Linked DNA regions of Tolumonas auensis DSM 9187. The protein of the gene in region 2 binds, or shares a complex with, the protein of the main gene of each other region. Links are inferred from orthologs where the notes say so. Each region holds a gene or a part of one and is shown on either strand. Other genes may lie near its edges. The genes, in order: rpsJ and nusB.

What was found.
Region 1: the proteins of nusB (region 2) and rpsJ are in contact, whole or in part, in a solved structure (PDB 3D3B), measured with the Escherichia coli proteins. The link is inferred for Tolumonas auensis DSM 9187 from one-to-one orthologs.

What each region holds. Positions count from the first base shown.
Region 1 is NC_012691.1:121,843-124,954, reverse strand. Bases 328-3,112 are described here. They hold rpsJ (30S ribosomal protein S10), read right to left. Parts: upstream 1,984-3,112; coding sequence 1,672-1,983; downstream 328-1,671. Other genes in these bases: argH (argininosuccinate lyase), read right to left, coding at 2,270-3,112; rplC (50S ribosomal protein L3), read right to left, coding at 1,011-1,649; rplD (50S ribosomal protein L4), read right to left, coding at 388-993; rplW (50S ribosomal protein L23), read right to left, coding at 328-391. Outside these bases: rplB (50S ribosomal protein L2), read right to left, coding at 1-71; more of rplW, read right to left, coding at 86-327. UniProt on the Escherichia coli protein: Involved in the binding of tRNA to the ribosomes. Part of the processive rRNA transcription and antitermination complex (rrnTAC). The complex forms an RNA-chaperone ring around the RNA exit tunnel of RNA polymerase (RNAP).
Region 2 is NC_012691.1:2,750,179-2,753,193, forward strand. Bases 274-2,961 are described here. They hold nusB (transcription antitermination factor NusB), read right to left. Parts: upstream 1,982-2,961; coding sequence 1,565-1,981; downstream 274-1,564. Other genes in these bases: TOLA_RS12825 (phosphatidylglycerophosphatase A family protein), read right to left, coding at 274-510; thiL (thiamine-phosphate kinase), read right to left, coding at 485-1,471; ribH (6,7-dimethyl-8-ribityllumazine synthase), read right to left, coding at 1,995-2,465; ribBA (bifunctional 3,4-dihydroxy-2-butanone-4-phosphate synthase/GTP cyclohydrolase II), read right to left, coding at 2,557-2,961. In the rest of the region: more of TOLA_RS12825, read right to left, coding at 7-273; more of ribBA, read right to left, coding at 2,962-3,015. UniProt on the Escherichia coli protein: Part of the processive rRNA transcription and antitermination complex (rrnTAC). The complex forms an RNA-chaperone ring around the RNA exit tunnel of RNA polymerase (RNAP).

The DNA.
Region 1 (3,112 bases), 2.6 Mb from region 2 along the record:
AGCTCCGGTGTGACGACTTTAACGACGTGACGACGGCCCGGAGAGGTAGGCTTACATTTTACGATTGCCATTTTTTAAACTCCTCTTACTCGGCAGCGCCGCCCACGAAGTCGATGTCCTGACCTTCAACCAGAGTCACATAGGCTTTTTTCCAATCGGAACGACGGCCCATACGTGACCCAGTACGTTTGGTCTTGCCAACAACGTTCAGGGTACGAACAGCTTCAACCTTAACTTCGAACAGTTTTTCAACTGCCGCTTTGATTTCTGCTTTAGTAGCATCAGTAGCAACTTTGAATACGATAGTATTCAGTTTTTCAGCTACCATGGTGCTCTTTTCAGAGATGTGCGGAGCCTTCAGAACTTTTAGTAGACGCTCTTCACGGATCATGCCAGCATCTCCTCGATTTGCTTCACTGCATCAGCAGTCATCAGTACCTTGTCGAAGGCGATCAGGCTAACCGGATCAATACCTGTCACATCGCGTACGTCAACCTTGTACAGGTTACGTGCAGCCAGGAACAGATTTTCTTCAACTTCTGGGGTAACGATCAGCACGTCTTTCAGATCCAGTGCTTGCAGTTTGGTCAGCAGCTCTTTAGTTTTCGGAGCGTCAACACCAAATTTCTCTACAACTACCAGACGGTCCTGACGAACCAGCTCAGACAGGATGCTTTGAATCGCACCACGATACATTTTACGGTTTACTTTCTGGCTGTGATCTTGCGGTTTAGCAGCAAATGTCACACCACCGCCACGCCAAATTGGCGAACGGATAGTACCAGCACGAGCACGGCCAGTACCTTTCTGACGCCACGGTTTCTTACCGCCGCCAGACACTTCAGAGCGAGTCTTCTGCGCGCGAGTACCCTGACGGGCTCCAGCAGCATAGGCAACGACTACCTGGTGAACCAGAGCTTCGTTGAACTCACGACCGAAGGTAGTTTCGGAAACCTGAAGAGCGCTCTGCGCGTCTTTCAATACCAATTCCATTACTATCTCCTCAGACGTTACGCTTTAACGGCAGGCTTGACGATAACGTCGCCGTTGGTCGCACCTGGCACTGCACCTTTGATGAGCAGCAGGTTACGTTCAACATCAACGCGAACAATATCCAGGCTCTGAACGGTTACACGTTCACAACCCAAATGGCCAGCCATTTTTTTGCCTTTGAACACTTTACCCGGAGACTGGTTTTGACCGATAGAACCCGGAACACGATGTGAACGCGAGTTACCATGGGTCATGTCTTGGGTGCGGAAGTTCCAACGTTTAACAACGCCAGCAAAGCCTTTACCTTTAGAGATACCAGTAACGTCTGCTTTTTTAACGTCAGCGAAAATGTCTACTTTCAGCTCAGAACCAACAGTTAAGTCAGCACCTTCGCCGTCGTTCAGACGGAATTCCCACAGACCGCGACCTGCTTCTACTTCAGCTTTGGCGAAATGGCCAGCTTCAGCTTTAGTCAGGCGGCTTGCCTTTTTAACACCAGTTGTTACCTGAACAGCGGTGTAACCGTCAGTTTCCAGAGTTTTCAGCTGGGTAACACGGTTGGCTTCTACTTCAATAACAGTCACTGGAATAGATACGCCGTCTTCAGTGAAAACGCGAGTCATACCCAATTTGCGACCTACAAGACCGAGAGTCATTGTCTATCAACCTCTTTCCGAATTAACCCAAGCTGATCTGGACGTCAACGCCGGCAGCCAGATCCAGACGCATCAGAGCGTCTACGGTCTTGTCTGTCGGTTCAACGATATCAACCAGACGCTTGTGAGTGCGGATTTCGTACTGATCACGAGCATCTTTGTTCACGTGTGGAGAAATCAGTACAGTGAAACGCTCTTTGCGAGTTGGCAGTGGAATAGGACCACGTACCTGTGCACCAGTGCGTTTGGCAGTTTCTACGATTTCCGCAGTAGACTGGTCGATCAAACGATGATCGAAAGCCTTCAGGCGGATACGGATTCTTTGGTTCTGCATGGACCAGAGCTCCAGATGGCAAAAAGAACATGAAACAATACCGCCCGAGATCGTTTTATTCCGACCCGGAGGTTGTTTCTTCGTGTTTCCCTCCCAATCGGAGGGACTGTTGGGGTGTCGATATATCTGACACCGGAGCATATAGCTCAGCTTGGTATTAGCAAGCTGACGTATTATACGGTTCTTAATTTTCAGTGCAAGTTTTATTGACGGTTTAGTGCACAAATTCCACAAACAAAAAAGAGAGCAAATGCTCTCTTTTTACTGGCACACTTCTCTCTCAAATCTATTTATGGCGGGTACTCAGATGTTGCTCTGCTTGTTGTAATGCAAAGGCAATCTGTTCCGCACAAACACCACCCAGCGCCTGACGTTTTGCCAGCGTGGATTCCAAAGACAGAATTGGGTATACATCGTCTGCTATCACCGCATTGAATTGCTTAAATTCGGCAACGCTCAGATCTTCCAGTGGCTTCTGCTGAGTAATGGCATACACCACGGCTTCACCTACAATATGGTGAGCTTCGCGGAACGGAATACCTTTTGCAACCAGGTAATCAGCTAATTCAGTGGCATTGGAATAACCGCCCATCGCTGCTGCTTTGGTGACTGGTTCGTTGACTTTCAGATCTTCCAGCACCAGTTGCGCCATATCCAGACAGTCATGCCAGGTATCAAGCGCATCAAACAGGCCTTCTTTATCTTCCTGCATGTCTTTGTTATAGGCTAAAGGAAGCGCCTTCAGTGTCATCAGCATACCGTTCAGGGCACCGGCAACACGGCCTGTTTTACCACGGATCAGTTCCAGCGCATCCGGATTTTTCTTCTGCGGCATCAGTGATGAACCGGAGGTTACTTTATCCGATAACTCGATGAAACCCGCTTCGCCTGAGGCGTAGAAGATCAAATCTTCGGCAAAACGGGATAAATGGATCATGGATAACGCGGCAGAACTCATCAGTTCAATAACATGGTCACGATCAGAAACGGAATCAAGACTGTTGCGGGTAGCACGGTCGAAACCAAGATCCAGAGCTAGCACCTGGCGGTCAATCGCATAAGCGGTACCAGCCAGCGCGCCGGAGCCCAGCGGGCTGGTATTCAGGCGTTTCAGCGCATCCTGCAGACG
Region 2 (3,015 bases):
CATAACTCAAAAAAAGTAAGCCAGCACTTGCATTATCACCAGCCCAAATACCCCTGCCAGCACATCATCAATCATGATACCTAAACCGCCTTTGACATAACGATCCAGCCAGCGGATGGGCCATGGCTTGAGAATATCGAACAGGCGGAAGAGTAAGAATCCAGCCAGTAACCAGAGCAAGCCTTTCGGGGCTGCGATCATGGTGATCCAGAAACCAACAAATTCATCCCAGACGATTGAACCATGATCCGATTGGCCGATGGCATCTGTCGCTGACTGGCAGATCCAGATACCTGCGATGGCAGCAATCACGGTGATCGTGATATAGACCGGTAACGATAAATCCATCATCAGCCAGTAAAACGGGATCGCAGCCAGTGTGCCGAAGGTGCCTGGCGCAACTGGTGATAGTCCCGAACCAAAACCGGTCGCCAGCCAATGCAGCGGGTTCCGCCAGTTCAGTCGTTGCAGTGCATCATAGCTTTTATGATGTTTTTCCAGCTTCGCCATGGTGAAAATGCTCCCAGCCATTAATATGTAATTCGACCGCTTTGCCCTGATGATACCAGATTATCTGCGGCTCACCGGTCGTGATAGTACCGATGCGGGTCAGTGGTAAATCCAGCGCAACAGCCAGCTCGCTGATAGCCGTTTCATGCCCGGCAGGTACGGTAAAACAGAGTTCATAATCATCCCCGCCACCCAGTGCTAATTGCAGTGCCTGCTCCGGTGTCACACTCCGCTGAACTGCCGACGCAATTGGCAGATTAGTCAGCTCAATTTCAGCTGCCACCCCGGATGCCCGCAGGATATGCATTAAATCGCCGGAAAGTCCGTCAGACAGATCCAGGGCACTGGTTGCGATACCACGCAGTGCCAGACCCAGTTCACAACGCGGTTGTGGGTAATCCATACGGAATGAACAGTCACGCAATGCATCACTGTTTATGGGTAAATTGTGTATACGCTGCTGCACGGCCAATGCTGCCGCACCTAAACTGCCACTGACGTAAATGGCATCTCCCGCCTTAGCGCCGGAACGACGTAACGCCTGAGCAGCGGGCACGGTTCCCTTGGCAGAAATGGTGATAGAAAGCGGTCCGCGGGTAGTGTCGCCACCAATGAGTGCGACATTGTGTTTCACCGCCAGTGCATGAAACCCCTGAGTAAAACCCGTCAGCCAGACATCATCGGCTTTAGGTAAGGTGAGAGCCAGAGAGATCCAGCGCGGTTGTGCGCCCATCGCAGCGAGATCAGAAAGATTAACCGCCAGCGCTTTATGCCCTAATGCGACCGGATCAACATCAGCAAAAAAATGCACATCACTGACCAATGTATCCGTACTGACGGCCAGACATTCACCAACCGGTACATTCAATAGCGCACAGTCATCACCGATGCCTAATTCTACATCAGCTCTTGCCGCAGCCTGAGCGGCAAAATAATGTTGGATCAGTTCAAATTCACCCACGAAATGGCTCCCTTCCAGCTAACAAAAATCCCCGTTCCTTCAGCAGAAAAAACGGGGATTTTTATCGCATAAAACTGTAGCTGCAAACAGTAATTACTGACGCAGCCCCATCTGTTTTACGACTTTATCTAATACGCCATTCACAAACTTATGACTATCATCTGTGGCGAACGCTTTTGCCAACTCAATCGCTTCATTGATCACGACTTTATATGGCACATCTTTACAATAGGTCAGCTCATAACAAGCCAGACGCAACACACCTTTATCAATCTGATCCAGATCGTCGAGTTTACGCGACAGGAATGGTGAGAAAGTAGCGTCCAGATTAGTTACATTGTTGACAACACCGGTCAGCAACAGCTCAAAATAAGGCAGATCGACGCCTTTCGTTGGCTGTTCCAATTTGAACTGTTCAACAATATCAGCCACGTTGTCTTTAGCCAGTTGCCACTGATAAATGGCTTGCAGAGCAAGATGGCGCGCCTTACGGCGTTCAGCAGGTTTCAATCTCTTTCTCCTATCATGCGCCCAGAGCGTTCATGACATTAATCATTTCTAAAGTACTCAGCGCAGCTTCAACACCTTTGTTGCCAGCTTTAGTACCGGCGCGCTCAATGGCCTGCTCGATGTTTTCTGTTGTCAGAACACCGAATGCCACCGGAATTTCAGCTTCCAGTGCAACCTGAGCCAGACCTTTGGCACACTCACCCGATACATATTCAAAATGTGCGGTACCGCCACGGATCACACAACCCAGGGCTACGATACCGTCGAACTGCTTGCTCTTAGCCAGACGTTTGGCAGCCAGAGGCAATTCAACTGCACCAGGCACTTTCACCAAAGTGATGTTTTCGTCAGCGATTTGACCCTGACGTTTCAACGTATCCAGTGCACCTTCTACCAGACGGTCGTTGATGAAACTGTTAAAGCGAGACACTACGATCGCAATTTTGGCCTGTGGAGCCGGGATGACGCCTTCAATCACTTTCATGGGTAATCCTATAATCTGTTATGTCAGATAAACAAAACCTGCTAATTCTATCACATCCGGCGCATGACCAAAACATGCGCCACAAGATCAGTTATTCACTGATGTATTCCACGACTTCCAGACCAAAGCCTGACAGTACATAACGTTTCGGTGAGCTGAGCAGACGCATCTGTTTCACGCCCATCGCTTTCAGGATCTGAGAGCCCACGCCAACACGGCGGGAAGCCGGTTTCGGCTTACAGATCTCTGTGGTCTGGCCCGAATCTACTGCCGCATAATGTTCAATACGCGCCAGTAATTCCTGCTGACTGTCTTCATGTCCAATGATCACCACGATACCGCCTTCATCATTGATGCGATTCATGGCTTTATCCAGCGGCCAGCTACGCAGATTTCCGCGCTGACTGTTCAGGACGTCATTCAGATAATCATGCAAATGTACCCGCACCAATACTGGCTTTGACGGGTCTTTTTGCGGTTTGCTTAAGGCAAAATGTAACTGATTATCAATGGTATCACGGAATGTAGTCAGCTCGAATTCACCATATTC